2 regions of the Bradyrhizobium sp. 186 genome follow, and region 1 is predicted to be linked to the other one. Evidence: riboswitches for the same ligand, from Rfam matches in the RefSeq annotation. Region 1 holds a riboswitch; the other holds the start of a gene.
The links. A riboswitch is a leader RNA that binds a small molecule or an ion and turns the genes downstream of it on or off. The one in region 1 is predicted to bind cobalamin.
Positions count from the first base shown of each region.

Region 1 (11,881 bases):
AGACGTCCCTCGACCGTCAGCGCCGGCACCGGCGGATCGGCCATCAGCGCGGCCTTGGATTCGGCGGCACCGACAAAGCCGACGGGGCAACCGATCACCGCCGCCGGCCGCGGGCAGTTGCCGTCCTCAAGCATGTTGAGGAGATGAAACAGCGCGGTCGGCGCGTTGCCGATCGCAACGATTGCGCCGTCGAGATGCGGCCGCCACAACTCCAGCGCTGCGGCCGAGCGCGTGTTGCGCATGGATTGCGCAAGCGCAGGAACGGCCGCGTCGCCGAGCGTACAGATGACGGCGTTGCCGGACGGCAACCGCGCGCGCGTAATTCCCTCCGAGACCATGCGTGCATCACACAGGATCGGCGCGCCTCTCTGCAGTGCGTCGCGCGCAGCGGTCGCCATGCCGGGCGTGAAGCGGATATGCGCCTCCAGGCCCACCAGGCCGGCGGCATGGATCATCCGGACCACGACCTGCTCCTCGTCGGGCGTGAAGCGCGACAGATCAGCTTCGGCCCGGATGGTCGCGAAGGACTGCCGGTAGATCGCGGCGCCATCGGTCTCGTAGACGTGCGGCATCAGTGCCCTCCCACAAGGATAGAGGGATCGCTGACGATGTCGGCGCCGTTCAGGCCGCGCAACACCGGCTCATCGCGCGTCGAGCCGTCGCGGACGAGATCGAAGCCGCCGCTGGTCGCGACCAACGTCACCGCAGACGCCCCGGAACGAGCACAGCCCTTGGCGCAACCGGAAACGTGCAGCCGCGTATCGGCGGTGATGCGCGGCGCAAGTGCTGCCGCCAGCGCCCGCGCGTCGGCATGCGCCTCGCGGCAGCGCGGGGCGCCGCTACAGGCGATGACGCGCAACGCGGGATCGTAAGGCTCCGTGATGAGGCCTGCCACCCTCGGCATCTCCCGCTTGCCCTCGCTCAGAACCATCCGCCATGGCGTCATGCGCAGCGCATGTCCGCAACCCGCGAATTGATGGAGCGTCGAGTGCAGCATCTGTCCGAACGCGACGCCAACCATTGCCCCCTGCGGGTAATGCCCGGGCCGCAACGCGGCCATCACCGGGGCAGGCTCGGTCTCAGCGCGCAAGCTCTCAGGCAATGCCGCGCCAGCCGCAATGTGGGCCGCCATGCGCCCTCGCCCGCCCTTGGCTCCTCCGGAGACGATGAACCAGTTTGCGAGCGCGAGCGCCGCGCTCACCGCCTCTCCGCGTGCGACGGAGCGGCCGAGCCTCGCGCCATCAGCCCGCACCAGAAGCCGGCCTCCGCGATCGCGCTCAATGCGTACGTCAGCGGAATCGCCGGCCAGCACGCGCGACTTTCCGTCATCGATGGCGAAGCCGAATTTGGTCGGAAGCGCCAGCGCGCTATCAGCAAGCGCTTCTTCGAGCTCCGCGGCAAGTGACTGGGTTTCGTCGCCGCCGATCCAGAACGGCGTCACCAGGATGTTGCGCCGGGCTTCGGTATCAGCGTCGTGGTCAAGCAGCCCCAGATGCGCAAGTCCGTCGAGCAAGAGCCGATGGCCCTGTTCGTCGACACCCCTGATCTGGAGATTCGCGCGGCTCGTCACATCAAGGAGGCCGTTGCCGAAGCGTTCAGCCAGCTCAGCAAGTCCGGCAACCTGGGTTGCTTCAAGACGCCCGCCGAAAGGACGCACCCGGACGACGAGCCCATCGCCCGATTGCATCGGCCGCAGCGCGCCGGGACACCAGCCCTTGACCGCAATTGCACTCATGACGCCTCCCGGAGCCGAGCGGCAATCGAATTGCGGCGGGTTTGCCAGAGAGAGGCCTCATGCAGTCGTGTGAAGCAGATTTCCATCGCGGCGAGCGCCGCCGGATTATCGCGTCCCATGAAGGCGCGGACGTCGTCATTGCCCAGCGTCGCATCGTAGTAGAGATCAAAGAGATGCGGCGGGACGGCGCCGGCCAGATGGGCGAAGGCGGCCATGTGCTCGAGCGTCGCGGTGATCTCGGCGGCCCCACGAAACCCGTGGCGCATCATGCCGGCGATCCAGTCAGGATTGGCCGCGCGCGCGCGAACGACACGCGAAATCTCTTCCGTCAGCGTTCGCGCATGCGGCTGGTCCGGCCGCGTCGCATCGAGATGATAGAGCGACGGTGCGGCTGCGCCGAGATGTGCCGCAGCAGCCGCGACGCCGGCCTCATGCGCGGCGTAGTCGGCGGCGAGCAGCAGATCCGTTTCAGGCAAATCCTGGACATGGACGAAAGCGTCGGCAGATGCGAGCCGCGATTCGATGCCGGCACGATCGGGCTTGATCGCGCCGTCGGCGGAGAATGCCCAGGACGATGCCGACAGCCAGGCTTCGCCGGCCGCTTCGCGCGTATCGGGTGTGAAGGCATCCGGGATCGCCGACAGGCCAACGCCGTATTGTCCGGGACGCGGCGCGAACACCCGGGACGCGCGATGACGGTACGGATTCTCGTCGCCCTCATCCTCGCGCGTCGATAGCGCCTCGGCCGCCGCCTCGAACAATTGCGCAAGGCCGGAGAAGACATCACGGAACAGGCCCGACACGCGCAGCGTAACGTCGATGCGGGGGCGGCCGAGTTCGGCCGGCGCGACGATGTCGTAACCGGTCACACGCCCCGAGGCGTGATCCCAGCGCGGCGCGAGGCCGGCCAGATGCAGCGCCATGGCAAACTCTTCGCCTGCGGTGCGCATGGTCGCCGAGCCCCAGAGGTCGATCACGAGGCCTTTCGGCCAGTCGCCGTGATCCTGCAAGTGGCGGCGCAACAACTCTTCCGCGAGCTCGATTCCCTGCGCATGCGCCGATGGCGTCGGCACGGCGCGCGGATCGACCGCAAAGAGATTGCGTCCCGTGGGCAGCACATCACGGCGCCCGCGATAGGGCGAACCTGACGGCCCTGGCGCGACGCGCCGGCCCGCGAGCGCGGCACGCAGAGCGTCGCGCTCCGCCTCGCCGCAGGCGCCGCGGCCGAACACGTGCAGGCCGTCGCCGAACTGGCTTTCCTTGAGGTCGCAGACGAAGCGATCGATCCGCGGGATGGCTTCAACCGGCGCGGCCGATGCATCGAGGCCGAGATCGCCCTCCAACCCCGCTACGCGCGCCTCGTCGCGGATCGCGGCGATCAGGCGCAGGCGACGTGCGGGATCGAGGCCGTCGGCGGTCGAATATTCGTCGAGGAGCTGTTCGAGCCGGCGCAAGCCTTCAGGCACGGCGGAGGCTGCAAGTGGCGGCGGCAGATGGCCGATCGTGACGGCAGAGGTCCGCCGCTTGGCCTGCGCGGCCTCGCCGGGATCGTTGACGATGAAGGGATAGATCACCGGCAACTCGCCAGTCAGCGCTTCCGGCCAGCAGCTCGATGACAGCGCCACGGATTTTCCGGGCAGCCATTCCAGCGTGCCATGCGCGCCCATGTGGACGACGGCGTCGATGCCCTGCCCTCGGAGCCAGAGATAGAAGGCCACGTAAGCGTGGCGCGGCGTGCGGGCGAGATCGTGATAGTCGGCATCGCGCATGGCCGTGTCGCCGCGCTCAGGCTGGACGGCCACGAGCGACTTGCCACATCGGATCGCAGCGAACTGGAACGCGCCGTCGCGGTAATTCGGATCATCCTCCGGCGTGCCCCAGGCTTGCGCGAGATCGTCCTGCAACGCTTGTGGAAGACGCGACAGCGCCGCGCGATAATCGGCGACGCTCCAGGTCAATTGCTGCTTCAGCATCGTCTCGCCGAGCGCATGGACCGGCGCAACATCGAAACCGGCTTCAGCGCAGTCAGACAGCAGTGCTTCGACCGAGGCCAGCGCATCGAGACCAACCGCATGCGCGATCTGGTGCGGGCGTCCCGGATAGTTCGAGAGCACAATCGCCAGCCGCTTTTCACCGGCTGGCTTCTCCGCGAGCCGCCGCCACGCCGCAACGCGCGCAGCGACGGCCTTCACGCGCTCTTCATCCGGGCGATGAGCAAGATGCGAGAATTGCAGATCGGGATCACGCTCGGCGGCCGATTTGAAGCTCACCACGCCCGCGAACAGGCGGCCGTCGACCTCCGGCAGCACCACATGCATCGCGAGATCGCCGGGCGAAAGGCCGCGCAGCGACTCCGTCCAGTCCTCGCGCCGTGCGGTCGAGAGCGCGACCTGAAACACGGGGCACTGAACGGCATCGAACGGCGTCGCGCCGTCGTCGCCGATCGCGGAGAACGCCGTTGCATTGACGATCACGGCGGGAGGCGTTTGCTCAAGATAAGCTTGCAGCCAATCCGTGACGCCGGCGGCCTTCAGCGACGTGACGAACACGCCGTAAGCATCGAAGCCCCTCCCGCGCAGCGCTGCGATCAAGGCGTCGACCGGACCGGTATCGGCAGCAGTGAGATACGAGCGATAGAAGGTCACAAGCGCGCTTGGCTTCCCCTCGCTCGCCGCGGGCGCTGCGACCACACCGCGTGCGGGATCGTAAAAACCCATCTCCGGAACCGTCATCTCGCCGACGACCGGCCCGGCATAGAGCCCTGAGGCCAGCGCGAGCTGCGCGATCGCGGCTTGGGCCGCGACCGGGCCGCCGGTGTCGCAGAGCACCTTGAGCCGCCGCAGCGTCGAGACCGGCAAGGTCGAGTACGCGTCTAACCGCGTGTCGTCACGACCATCTGCCGGCAGCACAGCCAGCACGATGTTACGGTCCTTCGCCAGTTGATGGAGGGCCGCGAGCCCGTAGGCCCAGTAGGACTCGCCGCCGATCAGGCGCACCAGAATGCCGCGCGCCTGCGAAAGGGTGCGCTCGATATAGGTATCGACCGAGAGCGGATGACGCAGTTCCGCAAGGTTCGCCAGCCGCAGCGAGGGCAGGCAGTCGCGGCCGCGCCGCCAGCCGGCCGCGAAGGCCGCCAAATCAGAATCTGAGAACGAGAGCACCACGAGATCGGCCGGATCCTGGCCGATGTCCCTTGGCGTCGCGGTCTCCTCGAGACCGCGGCTCTCGCGGAAGACGACGTGCATCAGATACCAAGTCCTGAGATCCCAAGTCCCGCCTTGATCGCGGCCTCGTCGATATCGCCGTGCTCGCCGATCACGACGAGCTTTGATTGCCGCGCGCCGACGCCCCAGGGCTTGTCGAATTGGTGCCGCACCCGCTCGCCGACCGCCTGGAGCAGCAGGCGCATCGGCTTGCCGGCCACCGCGATATAACCCTTGGCGCGCAGCACGTTCTGCTCGCGTGCGAGACGCTGGACCGATGCGACCAGCGCGTCGACATCCGCAACTTCCGGAAGATCAATCACCACGGAGGCAAAGTCGTCATGCTCGTGATCCTCCTCGCCGTCATGATGCGAGGGACGCGCGGCGAGATCATTCTCCGCGGCAGCACCCAGGCCCAGAATGAGGCGCGCGTCGATCGCGCCGTCGGTGACCGGCAGCATCGGTACGCGCCGCGGCATCTCGGCGGTGATGGCAGCCTTTGCCGCTTCGAGCCCCGCCGCGCCGGCAAGATCGGCCTTGGTCAGGAGCACGATGTCGGCGCAGGCGATCTGATCCTCGAACACTTCCGACAACGGCGTCTCGTGATCGAGATTTTTGTCCGCTGCCCGCTGCGCTTCGACCGCGTCCGGGTCCGGCGCGAAGCGGCCGGCGGCCACAGCCTCGGCATCGGCGAGCGCGATCACGCCGTCGACCGTAATGCGCGAGCGGATTTCGGGCCAATCAAATGCCTTGAGCAGCGGCTTTGGCAGCGCCAGACCCGAGGTCTCGATCAGGATGTGGTCGGGCCTCACGGGCCGCGACAGCAACTTCTCCATGGTCGGAATGAAATCATCCGCGACGGTGCAGCAGATGCAGCCATTGGCGAGCTCGACGATGTTTTCTTCCGGGCAATTGGCATCGGCGCAGGACTTCAGGATCTCGCCATCGACGCCCTCGCTGCCGAACTCGTTGACGAGCACCGCGAGCTTCTTGCCGTTGGCGTTGGCGAGGAGATGCTGGATCAGCGTCGTCTTGCCGGACCCCAGGAAACCGGTGACGACCGTGACCGGGACTTTTGCGAGCGAATTCATTCGGCGGCCTCCGGCACGACGGCAATGGGGGGAATGCGGGCAAGCGATTGCTTGCGGAATATCTCCGGGCGGCTGCGCCAGGGCACGATGCCGTCGGGCGCGCCGGCGTAGGCCGCAGCACCAGCGATCACGTCGCCCGCATGGGCCTCCGACAGGCGGCCATAGACATAGGACCAGCGGCCGGGCGCGCTCAGCGCAACGGAGCAGCCCTGGCTGCACGCCGACAGGCATTCGACGGGAACAACGGTGACGCCCTCAGGCACGCCGGCGTCGAGGATCGCGCCATGCAGCCGCGCGCCGGGCGCGACCTCGCCCTCCGCGAGCGTCTGGCCGGCACGGCAGGTGATGCAGACATGAAGTGTGACGGTCATCGCCCTTCCAGGATAAACAACGGGAGGCGATGAGGCGCACGAACCCTGACTTGCGAAGGTCCGCTTCCCCGTCGCGGAACACCCCGTCCGCCGGTCCAAATCGTCCGCGCTGGCAGGTCTCCCGGCTTGCGGAGCAGGGTTTTGCCCTTCGATCCCCGCCTTCCCGATCCCCGCAGGGGTCAGTGGCTTCGGGCATCTCTCCGGTCACGGTCGCGGGGGCGGCTGCATTTTGGACCCAAATCTTGCCGATTCGGACCCTATCGCATTCCCTCTTCGCCTGTCATAGGACAGGAACCAACGTCGGCCCACCATTTGCCCCCGACCGCCACTTGTCAAGCCGAAGGACCCGTCCGATGACGCCTGAACCGGATCCCCAAACGGCCGAGGAAACCGACACCCGGCATGCCGCGAAAATGGCGAAGAAGAAGGTCGCCCGCGACAAGATCATGGCGACCAAGAGCGGCGAAAAGGGCCTCATCATCGTCCACACCGGCGCCGGCAAGGGCAAGTCGTCCTCCGCCTTCGGCATGATCGTCCGCTGCGTCGCCCATGGCTTGCCCTGCGCGGTGGTGCAGTTCATCAAGGGCACTTGGGATACCGGCGAGCGGCGCCTGCTCACCGGCCATTTCGGAGATCTCTGCCAGTTCCACGCGATGGGCGAAGGCTTTACCTGGGAGACGCAGGACCGCGCCCGCGACATCGCAGCCGCGCGCGCCGGCTGGGAGAAGGCCAAGGAGCTGATCCTCGATCCGAACTTGCGCATGGTCGTGCTCGACGAGATCAACATCGCGCTACGCTACGACTATCTCGACGTCGCCGAGGTCGTCGATTTCCTGACGACGCACAAGCCGCCGATGACGCATGTCGTGCTCACCGGACGCAACGCCAAGGACGAGCTGATCGAGATCGCCGACCTCGTCACCGAGATGACATTGGTCAAGCACCCCTTCCGCTCCGGCATCAAGGCGCAGGCCGGCGTAGAGTTCTGAGACAATCTCGCGATGGCACGCGCATTGATGATCCAGGGAGCGGGCTCGGACGTGGGCAAATCGCTCATCGTCGCCGGCCTTGCGCGCGCCTTTACGCGGCGCGGCCTGCGCGTGCTCCCTTTCAAGCCGCAAAACATGTCGAACAATGCGGCCGTGACCGCCGACGGCGGCGAGATCGGACGTGCGCAGGCGTTGCAGGCACTTGCCGCGGGCGTCGAGCCGCACACCGACATGAACCCGGTGCTCTTGAAGCCCGAGACCGATGTCGGCGCACAGGTCGTGGTGCAGGGAAAGCGCATCGCGACCGTGCGTGCGCGCGAGTATGCGGCGATGAAACCATCGTTGATGAGCGCGGTGCTGGAGAGTTTCGAGCGGCTGAAGGCGCGCGCCGACCTCGTGCTGGTCGAAGGCGCCGGCAGTCCCGCCGAGGTCAATCTGCGCAAGGCCGACATCGCCAATATGGGCTTTGCCCGCAAGGCCGATGTCCCCGTCGTGCTCGTCGGTGACATCGATCGCGGCGGCGTCATCGCCCAGCTCGTCGGCATCAAGACGGTGATCGACCCGGATGACGCCACGATGATCCGGGGTTTTGTCATCAACAAGTTCCGCGGTGATCCCACGCTGTTCGCCGACGGCTACCGGCTGATCGAGCAGAAAACAGCCTGGCGCGGCCTTGGCGTGCTGCCCTGGTTCGCACGCGCCGGCGAGCTGCCGGCCGAGGATGCGCTGGGCCTAAGCGACGCGCGCAAGCCGGGCCAATGCAAGATCGCCTGCCTTGCGCTGTCGCGGATCGCCAATTTCGACGATCTCGACCCGCTCAAGCTTGAGCCTGGTGTCGATCTGGTGATGGTGCGTCCAGGCGAGGCGATTCCCGGCGATGTGCGTCTCGTCATCATCCCCGGCTCCAAATCGACGCGCGGCGACCTCGCCTTCCTGCGCGCACAAGGCTGGGACATCGATCTGCTGGCGCATCATCGTAGAGGCGGCCATGTGCTCGGCCTCTGTGGCGGCTATCAGATGCTCGGACGCAGCGTCGCCGACCCTGATGGAATCGAGGGACCCGCGGGCGAAACGCTGGGCCTCGGGCTTCTGGATGTCACGACAGTGATGAACGCACAGAAGACCCTGACGCGCGTCTCGGCCGTGCACGCGGCTACGGATCAACCGATCCAGGCCTACGAAATCCACATCGGCCGCACCGACGGGCCGGATCGCGCCCGCCCCTTCGCGAGGCTCGACGGCGCTCCGGAAGGCGCCATCTCAACCGACGGGCGCGTGCAGGGTAGCTATCTGCACGGCCTCTTCACTTCGGACGATTTTCGCAGAGCGTTTCTCGCAAAGCTCAATATTCCCGCAGGCAACGAGCCGTATCACGCCAGGGTCGAGAGCGCGCTCGATGCGCTCGCCGATCACATCGAGACCCATCTCAACGTCGAAGGCCTGCTCGCGCTTGCGCGCTGAGCGCTCAGCGTACAAGAACCTCGGCGAGGCGCGTCCATTCGGACTCGATGCCTGGCAGTCCCAGGCGCAGCCATGTCGGCTTCTTCGTGAAGACGCGCGACCAGATCTGGCTGCGCGCCAGTTTTTCCTGCGCGTCTAACGCGTCGCCGGTCTCGTAGAGACGAAACAGCGGCGTTCCCCCAACCAGTCTCCAGCCCTGCGATTGCACCATGGCGTCGAGCCGAACACCGTCGCGCGCGAGACGTGCTGATGTTGCCGTGGCCCAGGCGTCGTCAAGCAAAGCGCGGCAACCGATCGCGATCGCCGCTCCCGATATCGGCCATGGGCCGGACATCGCCGCGAGCGTGGCGATGTCGGTTGCATTGCCGAGCGCAAAGCCGAGTCGCAGGCCGGCGAGCCCGTAGAACTTTCCAAAGGAACGCAGGATCAACAGCTCCGGCCGCTCCGCTTCCGAAGCGAGCGACAGATGCGGAACGGCGTCGGCAAAACTCTCGTCGATCACGAGGCGGCCGACGCGCGACTGCAGCGCGAGCAAGTCCTCAGGTTCATGACACCGGCCGTCAGGATTGTTGGGATTGACGACGATAGCAAGGTCCGCGCCTGCCAGCGCATCAAGGTCCCTGACGTCTTCGACGTCCCAACCGGCGTCCGATAGGACTGCGGCATATTCGTTGTACGTTGGCGCCAGGATGCGCGCCCGGCCGGGCGGCGCGAGACGCGGCAGAAGCTGAATGGCAGCTTGCGCGCCGCCGATCGCGACGACCGGTGCGCTCGTGCCATAGGCGTGCTGGGCCGCCTGATGCAAGGTTTCGATCTCGGATCGTGACGGCAAAGCACTCCAGGAGTGCGAGTCGATCTCGCCCACCGGATAAGGCAGCCGGTTGATCCCCGTCGAGAGATCGATCCAGTCCTCCCCGCATCCGCCAAAACGCTGCTGGGCCTGATCGAGATTTCCGCCGTGCTCACGCATGCCCTGTTCTTTCACGCGAAAGCCAGGATCGCAAGCAGACCGGCGAGCAGCAGCATGGCGCGGCGGTAGATCGTCAACCCTTGAGTGATATCGGCGGCGAGCGGATCGCGCGCGCCTTCGTTCAGCCAGGGCTCATTCGTGACGCTGCCGTGATAGATGCGCGGACCGCTGAGCCGCACGCCGAGCGCGCCGGCCATCGCCGCTTCCGGCCAGCCGGCGTTGATCGAGCGGTGGCGGCGCGCATGCCGCGTCATGCACGACAAAGCCTGCGACCGCCGCGGCGCGAGCAGCACGAACAGAAAACCGGTCAGCCGCGCCGGAATGAAATTGGCGACATCGTCGATGCGCGCAGCCGCCCAGCCGAAGGCCTCGTGGCGTTCGGTGCGATGGCCAATCATGGAGTCCAGCGTGTTGATCGCCTTGTAGCCGAAGATGCCGGGCAGACCGAACAGCGCGCCCCAGAACACGGGCGCCACGACACCGTCGGAGGCGTTTTCCGCGAGGCTCTCGATCGCCGCACGCGCGATGCCGGCTTCGTCGAGCACCGCGGGATCGCGACCGACAATGCGCGAGACAGCCACGCGCGCGCCGGCGATGTCGCCGGCCTGCAAGGGGTTCGCGACGGCGGCGACATGGTCATGTAACGAGCGCAACGCGACCAGAGGCCAGGCCAGGAGGCCGACCAGCACGACTTGAATCCATCCCAGCGCGAGCATGGACTGAAGCACCCAGCCAAGCGCGGCCGCCAGTGCGATCACAACGAACGCACCGGCAACGCCCGCTGCGCGGCGAACCGCCGGCGGATCGGACGAGCGATTCCAGGCGGCATCGACGACCGCGATCAGCCGGCCGAGCCAGGTCACGGGGTGGCCGATCCACGCGAACAGCGGGGATGGCCAGCCCAACAGGGCATCCACCGCCATCGCCACCACCATTGCGCCCGCAAAGCCCACGCACGTCTCCTGTCCCGCCTGCCCCTGTTGCGCAAAGCTCAGGCCGAGCGCAAGCCCCTCGGCGGCGGATTTCGGCTTTGTCTTTGGCTGCGTTTGGTGATTAGTGCTGGCCGGCAGGAGACTTTTATGGCCGTCATCTTGATCACGGGCGGAGCGCGATCGGGCAAGAGCAGGCGTGCGGAAACGCGTGCGCGCGCCTTTCCCGGGCGGCCCGTCTATGTCGCGACGGCCGAGGCGCTCGATTCGGAAATGGAGGCGCGCATCGCAACGCACCGTGCGCGGCGCGGAACCGACTGGATCGAGCGCGAGGTGCCGCTCGATCTCGTGCAGGCGCTGCTCGCCACCGATGGCGGCGGAGCCCGGCTCGTCGACTGCCTGACGCTGTGGCTCTCCAACCTGCTACACGCGGAACGCGATTGGGAGCGCGAAGTTAAAGAACTCGCCGGCGCTCTGCCTCGCCTGAACAGTCCGGTCGTCCTCGTCACCAATGAGGTCGGTCTCGGTATCGTTCCGGACAACGCGCTGGCGCGCACCTTTCGCGACGCCGCCGGAATCATGAACCAGACCATTGCGGCTGTTGCCGACGAGGTCGAGTTCGTCGTCGCGGGCCTACCGATGAAGCTGAAATGATGCCTGGCGCCGAACTTGTGAAAGACGTCATTGCCGATCTCAGAATCGCGGCGTCATTCGTCACGATCCTGCCGGTGACATCGTCAAAGCCCAGCGCTGCTGGCGCAATCGCGCGCGCGACCTGGGCGCTTCCTGTCGCCGGACTGGTGGTCGGCCTCGCAGGCGCTGCGGCCTATGCGATCGCGAGCAAGCTGGGATTGCCGCCGGGTCCGTCCGCCCTGCTCGCTCTGGCCACAACCGCCCTCGTTACCGGCGCACTGCACGAGGACGGGCTTGCCGATACCGCCGACGGGCTCGGGGGCGGGCGAACGCGCGAGCGCAAGCTTGAGATCATGCGCGACAGCCGGATCGGCACCTATGGCGTCTGCGCGCTGATCCTGTCGTTCGGCTTGCGCTGGAGCGCGCTCGCCGCGATCGCCAATCCATGGGCAGTCGCGCTTGCGCTGTGCTCTGCGCATGCCGCGGCCCGCGCGGGCGT
Region 1 is NZ_CP082164.1:4,021,674-4,033,554, reverse strand. It holds gene IVB18_RS19220 (precorrin-8X methylmutase) at 1-572, opposite strand, end outside; gene cobG (precorrin-3B synthase) at 572-1,735, opposite strand; gene cobN (cobaltochelatase subunit CobN) at 1,732-4,980, opposite strand; gene cobW (cobalamin biosynthesis protein CobW) at 4,980-6,029, opposite strand; gene IVB18_RS19200 (DUF1636 domain-containing protein) at 6,026-6,400, opposite strand; cobalamin riboswitch at 6,494-6,714, opposite strand; gene cobO (cob(I)yrinic acid a,c-diamide adenosyltransferase) at 6,754-7,389, shown strand; gene IVB18_RS19190 (cobyric acid synthase) at 7,402-8,850, shown strand; gene cobD (threonine-phosphate decarboxylase CobD) at 8,855-9,820, opposite strand; gene cbiB (adenosylcobinamide-phosphate synthase CbiB) at 9,832-10,773, opposite strand; gene cobU (bifunctional adenosylcobinamide kinase/adenosylcobinamide-phosphate guanylyltransferase) at 10,900-11,403, shown strand; gene cobS (adenosylcobinamide-GDP ribazoletransferase) at 11,400-11,881, shown strand, end outside.

Region 2 (11,881 bases), 3.0 Mb from region 1:
TATCGGCAAGCGAGATCATTAGCTGCAATACGTGCCACAATCTCGGCAGCGGCGGAGTCGATGCCGGTCCGACCTCAGTCGGTCACGGCTGGAAGGTCGGCCTACGTCGGGCCCCAACCGTCTACAACGCGGTGTTCAATGCGGCGCAATTCTGGGACGGACGCGCCGCGGACCTCAAGGCGCAAGCAACTGGCCCTGTGCAGGCGAGTGCCGAAATGAATGCGACTCCGGATCATGTGCTCGACACCTTGAACTCAATGGCCAGCTATGTCGCCTTGTTCAAAAACGCTTTCCCGAACGAAGCGAGACCGGTCAGCTTCGAAAACTTTGCGAAGGCAATCGAGGCTTTTGAAGCGACTCTCATTACACCTGCGGCCCCCTTCGATCAGTATTTGGAGGGCAATACACATGCTCTCGATGATCAGCAGAAGTCAGGGTTGGCGCTGTTTATGGAGAAGGGATGCTCCTCTTGCCACAATGGAATCAATGTCGGTGGACAGGCCTACTTCCAGTTCGGCGTGATGAAGAAGCCGGACGCAACCCTGCTTCCGGAAGCCGATAAGGGCCGATTCGCGGTCACCAAGGCGGTCGGCGACGAATATGTCTTCCGCGCGGCGCCGTTGCGGAACGTCGCGTTGCGAGCCCCTTACTTCCATTCGGGGCAGGTTTGGAGCCTGAAGCAAGCTGTTGCCCTGATGAGCGAAATCCAGCTCGGCGCCAAGCTTAGCGATGGGGAAGAAAACGACATTGTCGCGTTTCTGAATTCGCTAACCGGGCGGCTACCTAAGATCGAGTATCCGATACTACCCACCCGTACGAACACGACGCCAAAGCCTTCAATAGACCGATAGGATTAACAGCACCAGCGTCATGCCTTGCCGAATAGTAACAAATGCGACGCAAGAACCCGGCATCCCGCAATGACGTGAAAATGAATGATCCCGTGCTGTCACTCATTACTAGGCAATCGGGTAGGAGGAAGCCTCACGGCTTCCCCCTCCCACACCACCGTACGTACGGGTCCGTATACGGCGGTTCGGCAGGCACGTTGAGGTGGCGGTGCAATTCGATGAGGGACAGTAGCCCGAGTTGCACGAAGAAGGCGGCGCGATAGGCATCGTTCATGTGGCTGGCCCCGGCATTCCACCAGGGACCGCCGCCGTTGTAGGCCGACCGCCATGCCCGCTCCGGATCGAGCCCGCGTTGCATCTAGCGTTTGCGGCGTGTCCGCGGTCGCTTCCACTGGCGCCAGAGGATATTGCGCAGTTTGCGCCGCATCCAGCCGTCAAGCTCCTCGAACACCCCTTTGGCCTCCGCCAGCCGGAAGTATTGCAGCCAGCCGCGCAGGATGGGGGTTTGGGGGTCACCGCCAGGGTTGGTCTTGGCGCAGCCTCGTCCTCAGCTTGCTCCGCAACCGCTTCACGCTATTGACCGCCACCCGCAGGCGCGGTTGTTTGTGCGCGGTCATGGTGTAGCCGAGGAAGGTCCGCACCCAGGAACGGTCAACAGCGCTCTTCGCGGCGTTGACCTTGAGCCGTAGCCGCTCCGTCAGGAATTGCGTGACCGACGCCATCACCCGCTCGCCAGCCCGCCGCGTCCGAACATAGATGTTGCAGTCGTCGGCGTAGCGGCAGAAGGCATGGCCCCGTCGCTCGAGTTCCTCGTCCAGATCGTCGAGCAGGATGTTCGATAGAGGTGAGAGGACCGCGTTGCGGCGTGCCTTCGCTCCGCGCCGTCGTAATCCCGCCCGTCATCAATCCAGCTTGCAGGTAGCGGCGGATCAAATCGCAACACCCGTTTGTCCGCAGCCCGGCGCGCCGCCCGTGCCATCAGCACGTCTTGGTTCACCCGATCGAAGAACCTTCTCCAGATCGAGGTCGACGACAAAGCGTCGGCGCTCAGCCACATGCGCCCGCGCGGCAAGCACCGCATCGTGCGCGCTGCGCCCTGGACGGAAGCCGTACGAGGCCTTGGAGAAGCCTGGATCGAACAGCGGCATTAACACCTGATGCATCGCCTGCTGGATCAGCCGATCCACCACCGTCGGGATGCCCAGTTGGCGCATCCCTCCACCGGGCTTCGGGATTTCCACCCCGCGCACCGGCTGCGGCCGATAACGGCCTTCCAGCAGTTCTTCTCTGATGCGCGACCAGTGCTCCTTCAGATGCGGTTGCAACTGCTCCACGGTCATCCGATCAATGCCCGCGGCGCCCTTGTTCGCCAACACCCGATGGTAGGCCGCTATCATGTTCGCTCGGCTGACGATCTCCTCCGTCAGCCGCGTCTCCACCTCCGGAGGGGAAGGTTGCGGTCTTGCTGTGGCGATTGATGCAACCCATTCCCTGCTCTGGCGGCTTCCGGCCGCTACCCTCGGGATGAGCACGACGCATCTCAGCGTCATCGTCTGCATCTGCTATCACCATCGACAGACCGGCCTCCTCCGGTACTCGACGTTCGGCCCTTCGCCAGCTTGGTGCTGCCGGCTACTACGGCCTCTGCTGACTTCTGCCGCCCCTTCCCGACGCCTTGCAACGCCGGTAGCACACCCGTTGCCGGGGGCAGGGCGGCAGACCTCCCAGGGTTAGTCGCGTGACCTTCGTGCCATCTACCTGTCGCATCTACGGCCGCACCCTCCGGGTGATATCGGGCTTCGGGAATTTTGGCTCCCTCGCCCGGATGCGGACGCCTCCTATGCGCTGGCTGTTCGTCAGGCCGGCACTTTGCTTACAGCTTCCTTCAGACCCCGCCTCGCGACGACGCCCTTGCTGTTCAGCTAACGGTTCCCATCACCAGGGTCCGTAGAGGACTCTCACCTCCAAGTCATCGACCGGACACCACTCCGGTCAAATCGCGCCAGTCACCGCGCTCCGCGCCATGCCTGGCGCACCAAAAAAAAGCCCGGCCTCTTCCGGAGGCCGGGCGAAAGTCACGCAGGAACGACGCTGCTTTACGCATCGCACCAGCTTTCGTCGGTAGGGAGGACTTACCGGCGATCGATTTTCGGCGAGGGCATTCGCCGTCAAACAACGAGAAGCGGATATCACTCCGCGCGAAATCTGGAGCCGCTTACCTTCCGCTCCTGTCGGAAACTTCACGATTTGCCCACCACTCGCCCGCTGTCCGACTGGCAAGGCAGTGCCTTGATCGAGCTGGGATCCCGCGCAAGCGGTTTGGCTGCCGTGCCCTGAAACACAAGCGGCAGTTTGCCGTCGCGTAGCAGCATTTGGCACCCCCAAACAACAACGCTCGATTATCTTCCCGAAGATCGTGCCAAGGCGCCAATTTCGTATGACGTTCCGTAAGGGCGGTAAAATAGATTGTTGTGATGGGACGCATCCACGCGGTGGATAAATGAAAAAGTAGGGCTGTGCTTCGCGTCGAGCGTTAATGACTTCGCAATATGTGACCTGATCGGGCGTCGCCGGCATGCTGTCGGCCGTCGGGTCGAGAATCGAGCTTGTCGCCGGCTGCATGCGACCGCCTCCGCCGACGCCGGCCGGCATTCCCAGGCGCTGGGAACTTTGGGAGCTCGCAAGGACATCGTAAGCCCCCAAAGCGCGTGCATCTTATTCACAAACGCATTGGCGAAACGCTCCGCACCATCATGGCTCAGCCCGCAACTCGCGTGCGGCGGCCACCATATTGACGAGCGCGGGACGCACCTCCTCCCACCTTCGAGTTTTTAGTCCGCAGTCGGGATTGATCCAGAGCTGCCGATCGGAAACTCGCTGCCGCGCCAGCACAATCAGCTGCTTGATTTCCGCCGCTGCGGGAATGCGCGGTGAATGAATGTCATAGACGCCAGGCCCGATCTCATTAGGATATTTGTAGCTCTTGAAGGCCTCGAGCAATTCCATCTTAGAACGCGACGTCTCAATTGATATGACGTCGGCATCCATTGCTGCGATCGCATCGATGATTTCGTTGAACTCGGAATAACACATGTGAGTATGGATCTGAGTTCCGTCGGCGACAGCGGAGGAGCAAACGCGGAAGCTGTCCACTGCCCAATCGAGATAGTTCTTCCACTGCGATTTGCGTAGCGGCAATCCCTCCCGCAACGCAGCCTCGTCGATTTGGATCATGGTCGCTCCAGCCGCCTCAAGGTCGATGACCTCATCTCGGATCGCGAGAGCGATCTGTCGGCATGTCTCGCTCCGCGAGATGTCGTCACGGACAAACGACCAGTTCAGGATCGTCACCGGTCCGGTCAGCATAGCCTTGACGGGTTTTTTGGTCAGAGACTGCGCATAGCGCCACCATTCAACGGTCATGGGCTTCGGCCGGGAGACATCTCCGAACAGGATAGGCGGACGAACGTACCGCGAGCCATAAGACTGAACCCAGCCGTGCTTGGTGAAAGCGAAGCCCAACAGCTGCTCGGCAAAGTATTGAACCATGTCGTTGCGCTCGAACTCACCGTGTACGAGCACGTCCAGGCCGATATCTTCCTGCCACTGCACGGTACGGGCTGTCTCCGCTTTCAGAAGCTGCTCGTACTGCGTGTCATTCAGCGCTCCCCGCGCATGAGCCGCACGCGCATTCCGGACGTCGGCCGTTTGCGGGAAGGATCCGATGGTTGTCGTTGGAAACATCGGCAATGCGAACGCGACGCGCTGGACGTCGGCACGCTGGGTGAACGCGCTGCGACGGCGACGCATGCTATCGTCAATCGCGGCCATTCGTCCGGCGACATTCGCATTGTGGATCTCGGGCGATGTTTCGCGGATCACGGCTGCGTCCTCCGAAACCGCAAGTTCATCGGCCACCTCGGCAGCATGGCCGGCCAGCGCTTTGCCCAATATCGAAAGTTCCTTGATCTTCTGAACTGAGAACGCCAGCCACGTCTTCAGATTGGGATCGAGATCGGTCTCTAGCTCAATGTCGATCGGAACATGAAGCAGCGAGCAGGAAGGAGCAATCTGAACACGGTCCCTGCCCAGCTTTTTGACCATAGGGGCAAGTTGGTCGAGCAGCGCCGCAAGATTGGAGCGCCACACGTTGCGACCATCAACGACGCCTAGCGAGACCACGAGATCTCTGCGGGCTGTGGCGACAATTGCGTCCAACTGGTCGGGTGCCCGAACCAGATCGACATGAAGCCCGGCAACGGGCAAGGCCAAGGCTGTTTCAAGATTGTCGCCGATAGCGCCGAAATAAGTGGCCAGCATGATTTTAAGGGCCGGCACAACCTTTGCGAAATGAGCATAGGCCCGGCGGACAGCCGCCCGCGATGCTTCGTCGACGTCCATCACTAGGCATGGCTCGTCGAGCTGAACCCATTCAGCACCGCGCGAGGCTAGTTCGCGGAGAACATCGACATAGACTGGGAGGAGCCTATCAAGCAGCGACAGCGGATTGAATGCGGGATTTGCGCTTTTGCCGAGCTTCAGGAAAGTGACTGGGCCAACTAGGACGGGGCGCGTTTGGTAGCCGAGGCTTTTTGCCTCCTCATATTCCTCGATCGGCTTTCGAGAGGAATACTTAAAGATCTGATCCTGGTGAAATTCCGGCACCATGTAGTGGTAGTTGGTATCGAACCACTTCGTCATTTCCTGTGCGGCTACGCCAGGCCCATGCTGAGCGTGATCACCGTCCTGAGCGCCACGCGCCATGGTGAAGTAGGTCTTGAGCGACACAGGACCTTCGGTCCAGCTGTAGACGTCGGGAATGGCTCCCACCATTACGCTGGTATCGAGCACATGGTCGTAGAGCGAGAAGTCATTCGAAGGAATGACGGTCGCACCGCAGGATTTCTGCCGTGCCCAATTAGCGGCACGAAGTCCACTCCCCGCCTCGAGGAGCTCGGCTTCGCTGGAGTTTCCCGCCCAGTAGCTCTCGAGCGCGAATTTGAGTTCGCGTCGTGGGCCGATGCGTGACGTCCCCAGTGTGGCAACGGGAAGCGAAAGAATAGACATAGCTCAGACCCCATAATTGGGGCAAAGGCCATGGCGGACGCATGCAGCGAATATCGCGTGAGCGACAGCTGCTTGGCGCACACCGGGACACCCCGCCCGTGGACGATATATTGTCGAGGCAGGTCTCCTGGCTCGCGGGTCGTCGCTGCTGTCCGGCCTTCCCGAAGCCGCATGGCTTCAGTGACTTCGTTGGACAGCGGCTCGCCGCTTACAGTTGCGGGGGCAGCGCCGGCATTGCACCGGCTTCCCTCTTAGCTCCGGATCAAACGAAATCCGGAGACCACGACGGCTGGCATTATGCGCACGAGGATCGATCCGTCAACCTACTGAGTGTCGCTGCGATATTGCCCAAGCGATTGCGAACTGTACTAGGTAGGCTACAACGGTCTTACTCCGGGCCTCGTGAAAACGCGTGGATCTGTGGAGGCTCCGCTTGTGAATGCGTCCGCTCAACACCCTGTTCTCGTAATCGGATGGGCTAACGCGAGCAGAACGAACGCGCTGGGCGCTTTCGACATCTGCATGATCGCGACAAAGCCTGATCTTTTCCGTCAGCAGCTTCTCGAACTCGCCTGTGAGGAAGTTGCGATCATCCTCGCCGGCATCCGTTTGATCACAGCGCGATGAGGCTGCTTAGGAATTGCCAAGGCCGGATTGCTCCAGGATCGAACGGATGATCAGGTCGGACTGCCTGTGTTCGGCCTGCCCCACGACGAGCCGCGAGCTCGATCGCCTCCGTGGCGTTGGTCAAGATGATCTCCTCGGTGCGCCAGGCACTCACGTGCTGAGCGACTTTGGCGCGCGCCTCGTTGTCTCCGTCGCCGCTTGGCGAATAGTGCAGCCTGGACGTTGGCCTGCGCGACATCGCAGGAACAGTTCCGGACCTCAGGATGCACGCTGACTTGCGAAACTGGAGTAAGCGGCGAGAGCGCGCACGGCGGGATCGTGCTATGACTCTACGCTCCATGCACTCGTGCACGGTGACCACGGGCAAGCGGATGCCGAGCTTCTCGTACGTCTTCAGGATCTCCGGACCGATCTCGTCGCGCGAGGAGACCGTCTCTTCGGCTTCGGCCGTGACGTAGCTTTTAGATATCCTGCAAGTCGATCTTGTGATATTCGACGCCCGTCCACTTCGCCTTGGCTCGTCAGCCAGCGACGATAAGCCTCGACGCGGCGACTGGAGCATCGAGGCGGCCTTGTCCTTATTCGAGACAAATTTGACGGTGTCCTCTGACAGAGCCCTTCGAGGGCTTCTCGGAGTCGATCAGCGCCTTAAGGTCATAACGATGTTGATCGACCTCGATGCGCCCCATGCGGTCGGCGGCCTCCTCAAGCTCGACATCTACTACTTCGTTCGCGAAATCGAGCGGTGAAGCCGTCTGGACGCGGGCTGCTTATGCTGTCTTAGACGGGACACAGGTGTCAGGCACCGGACAGACGACCGCGCATTGCGGCGTGTCGGAATGGCCCTCGCACTCCGTACACTTTTTGGCATCGATAACGTAAATGTCACGCTTGAGGCTGATCGCCGCGTTGGGACACTCGAACTCACATGCCCCACAAACGGTGCATTGCGAAGCGACGATCTTGTAAGCCATGCCTTCCGACTCCTTAGGCGAGCGATGCCATTGGCGATCCCTTTCAAATGCCGTGCCAAACACAGACGCGCTCAATGATGGGCAATTTGCCCAATTGTGCTGTCCCGGGTCTGAGACCATGTTGCATCTGCGACAGCAACGGGCCACTTCAATTTCAAGCTATGCGAGCCCTCGGGCCCTACTCCGAGAGCCAGTCGCGACTCGACCGCTGCGAGCTTCCGTTGGTTTGTCTGGCATGGCAGCGCGGGGCCAAGCGACGCTCGACGATTCCGAAACCGGCGGCGCGACTAAAAGCCGCGAGCCGACGCACGTCTACGCCGGATCTCGGCAAACCTCCGGTCACACGCCCTGACTGGAGGTTTTGTGCAAGCCTCGCTCACGGCTGCAACGTTAACTCCGCGGATTGACTCGCTGGAGGCTTGCCAAAACGGGTTTGTGCTACAATAACCTTCGGCGTCGCTTCGGAGGGAAATGAATCCGCCGGGAGGAGCGATACTGGCTTTGCAAAGTGACCGATTTAATTGCAGTCAGCCGCATGCCTGGTGCCGAGTAGGTATGGCGGCGCGGGCGAGCGCTGGTACGCTTTGCCTGGCTGTGCTCAGCCACTCCTCATGCAACTATTTTGGACGAAGTGGAACAGGGCTGAAAGATGACTGTGCAAATTGCTTCAGCGGCATGGCCTTTCCGAACAGATGGCCCTGCGCAAGGTCGAAGCCGAGTTCGGTCACAGCGATCAGGTCGGCGTGGCTCTCCACACCTGCGGCGACGGTGCGCACACTGTACTCTTTGGCTAGATCGACGATATGGCGGCACACCGTTCGCTTCAGGGGCCCATTTCCGCAACCGGCGACGTACTGCCGGTCCACTTTTAATTTCATGAACGGGAATCTTTCGACCCCCATCAGCTGCGGCCAATTGGCGCCGACATTGTCGATTGCAAGGCCAATGTTGTGAAAGCGAACCTCACGCGCGACCTCGATCAGGAGATCTAGGTTCTGGATCGCTTCCTCGCTCTCGATTTCAATCGTCAAGCCGCCGAAAGCGGGGTGCGACGGCATGCGCTGACAGAGATCGCGTACCGCCTGCGGGTCAATCAGGAATGCTGCCGGGAGATTGATGGAGAGATCGATCGAAGTTTGCTGCTCCAGAAGATACTGCCAATCCTTGATCGCGCGGTCGATCACGAACTGCGACAACTCCCTAAAATGCGGATCGTGAGCCTCCGGGATGAAATAGGCTGGTGGAACAACGCCCCAGGTCGGGTGCCGCATTCGCACAAGCGCCTCGGCGCCGCGGCGGCTGAGGGTACACGCGTCAAAGTTCGGCTCATACCAGAGCTCAAGCCAGCCAGCGTGTAAGGCTTCTCCGACATGGACTGCGGGACGGGGCGCCGGCTCTCTGGGCAAGAGCATGGCGACCCGATCGCGCAGCGTCTCGGCTGCAAACGGCGTCCTCAGCGGCGGCAGCATATCAAGTCCATATTCGCCCCCGACCTGCTGCACTGCCGTCATGACGATCGACTCGCGGGCGCCGAACGCCAGCACTCTGCCTGCAAATTCTTCGCGTACGAGTATCTCGAGCAATCGTCCAGGCTCGATGCGATCCGAGCCAATGCCGAGCAGGATCAGATCAGGGAAGTCCGTGCAGAGTACGTGCGGCAGCTCGTCAGCAGTCCCGCATTCGCTGATAACAAACCCCATATCCTCCAGCACATCCCGTAGAAAGGCGCGCAGATGCCGCTTGCCGACGGCCACGCACGCTCGCGGCCGCACCTTACGCTGGCCGAAGATTACAGGTTTCCCTCCGACCAGTTCGGCCTGCCCATGCTCCATCGCAACCACTCCCGTTCCGTGACGGTCCCTTAAACGAGGAGCGAAGGTCCAAACAAGCAGTGCTTGCCATTATCTTTCGATTCTTCGAGGTAAGCTTAAGATAGTGCATTAGCGTGCAAAATCTTTCGCGATGTTGTTCAGACGATTTTGTCGGGCGCACGCGTATGATACCTGTCCCGCTTCGCGCAGCTTTGTACGAGTGAAGCACGCGAGTTTGGGAATCTCACCTTCAGACGCGCCGAGCTGATGCGCCCTATGGCACGGCGATTATCATGCTGCAAGATCTACTGAATCGAGTCGCTCGTGAGTGACGATCGGCAATCACTCTTACGAAATGTTTGATCGGCATGGCCGGCCTGCCCACGCGCGAATGTGCCGTCTCGTGGATTTCCTTTCCAATCGAAGGAAGTCCATCATGAGTTCCCAGCAAGTCAAGCCGCAGTCGATTCTGAGAACGGCAACAGCTTGCACTTACCTCACCTCTGTTGCTTATAGCGAGTGCGGACGTCCTATTCCCTACCGAGCTTGATAGTTGCTCTCAGTTGCGTTTTCTGTATCCTTTCTGAACATGGATTTCCTCAAGAGGGACTGGAGGGACTAACGTGACGGGTGTTCGTGTTGGCGCTGAAGCGCAAGGCCTGGCCCACGGGGGCACGGCTTTGCGCAAAGGCGTGCCAGGAGATGAGAACGCGATCGCAGAAGCCGTCGGAAAGCTACTTTCTGAATTAGGTGGCCCCGGACCAGAGTTCAGCCTTGAAGGCGCGAAGCAGGCTGCTTTGCGCCTGATTCAGGATCCCGAAGAGGGCTTCATTTTTGTCATCGAGGAACAAGTCACCGGGCAGATTGTAGGGGTCGCTGCCATCTCGGCCGTACAGGCCGTGAGAGCGGCCGGAGCGTACGGTGTGCTTCAGGAGCTATGGATTTCTCGCGACTTCCGAAGCTCTGACCACGGTCGGCATCTGCTCGAGGCGGTACATTCGGAGGCGAAGCGCCGAGGCTGGCAGATGATTGAGGTTGCGTTGCCCCCGGATGGCTATCCGGCCTTAGAACGGGTACGCCGTTTCTACGAGGAGAGGGGATATCGGGTTGGAGGATTGCGCGCGCGCAAGAGGCTATGACAGTACTGCGACCTCTGCTCCACACAGTTAAAAGCGCTCCTGGGCCTATCAGTAAAGACTTTCAAAGCAGCAAATCCTGCTGCTTGTTGGTTCTCAAAACGAACGCTCCAACGCGTGCGTCGCGGCCGAGCATGATCGAGAACCTCGACGCTGATGCGGTGCTTACTCCCACTGCGAGCGGTTACCTCTTCGACCTTCTTGGCGGGAACGTTCAAGATATCAGCCATCAACGCGTTCTTCATGGTGCGAAGCGATACGTGGGTCTTCTCAAGGCTCGTGGACCGCGAGCCGAAACCTGCCCGGCTAAAAGGCGCGGAGCCAAGTCGGCGGCGGCCCGTTGCGGGGCCCGACCCAGCCTTACAAACGATAGCCGAGTCGTTCTTTCGTGCTTCCCACACAGTGCGACTTACTGACGCCAGTTTCGGATCACCGCACACAAATGCGATCCATTCGTCGCCAAGTACAATGCCTCGGCAACTGGCAAGCCAATCATCTACCGGGCTCCTTCCTGCATCTTGATTCGGTGGACCGTCGCGTGAAAGGATTCGGTACCACCTTGTCACTCCTGCTGGCGAACGTTCAAGGAAGGTGAGCGAGATCAGCCATCAACACTGATCCGGTAGAGGATTCCGTAATGAGCAATGTGCCGTTTGCCGCCTCCAATACGAGGTTCGTGCAGGTCGCACCAGCGCAGGACTTGATGCGGGCGATCGTTTCGCCGTTCGGCGCCATGACGAAGACGTGGCCGAGGGAGGCGTGCGCGACAAAGAGCCGCCCTTTTTGATCCATCGTCAACCCGTCAGGACCGCTGGTCCCGAAGAACAAGCTGAACCGTCCCACCTTCGCAACCCCGCCGTCACGCATCAGCGGCACGCGCCAGATGCTGTTGTCGCGCGTCATTGCAACGAACAACACGGCCTCGTCGGGACTGAGCACCAGCCCGTTCGGGCTTGGCCCGTTCGAAATCAGGCAATCGAGCCGGCCGTCAGGACGCAGTCGGAACACCCGGCCGGTCGGATCGTGCAATCCAGTTTGCCCCTGATCGGTGAAATAGATGTCGCCGTTGGTCGCGATATGCAGGTCGTTGCAGCCTCTGAAGGACTCGGAATTGCGGTGCCCCAGAAGCGGGCTGATAGTATCCCGCTGCGGATCGAGCTCCATGAGGCCGTTCATGTAGTCGGCCACCAGCACCCGGCCATCAGGTGCGATCTTCAGACCATTCGGCCAGCCGTCATATTCGATTATCAGAGACCAGATGCCGTCGCGCGAAATCCGGAAAATGCGGCCGAAGGGGATATCGACGACGTAGAGATTCCCGGACTTGTCAAACGACGGCCCCTCGATGAAACAATCCACCGGATGGCCCCCGCGGTTGGCATCCGCCCATTTCGAGGAAACACCAGGTCGACGAA
Region 2 is NZ_CP082164.1:1,013,984-1,025,864, reverse strand. It holds gene IVB18_RS04620 (cytochrome-c peroxidase) at 1-851, shown strand, start outside; gene IVB18_RS04615 (group II intron maturase-specific domain-containing protein) at 1,210-1,302, opposite strand; gene IVB18_RS04610 (reverse transcriptase domain-containing protein) at 1,364-1,669, opposite strand; gene IVB18_RS04605 (reverse transcriptase domain-containing protein) at 1,781-2,410, opposite strand; gene metE (5-methyltetrahydropteroyltriglutamate--homocysteine S-methyltransferase) at 3,603-5,918, opposite strand; cobalamin riboswitch at 6,018-6,218, opposite strand; gene IVB18_RS51550 (hypothetical protein) at 6,869-7,003, shown strand; gene IVB18_RS04595 (hypothetical protein) at 7,031-7,294, shown strand; gene IVB18_RS04590 (4Fe-4S binding protein) at 7,316-7,519, opposite strand; gene IVB18_RS04585 (EAL domain-containing response regulator) at 8,137-9,351, opposite strand; gene IVB18_RS04580 (GNAT family N-acetyltransferase) at 9,954-10,469, shown strand; gene IVB18_RS04575 (SMP-30/gluconolactonase/LRE family protein) at 11,049-11,881, opposite strand, start outside.
Region 2: another riboswitch for cobalamin. It lies ahead of metE (5-methyltetrahydropteroyltriglutamate--homocysteine S-methyltransferase); the one in region 1 lies ahead of IVB18_RS19200 (DUF1636 domain-containing protein).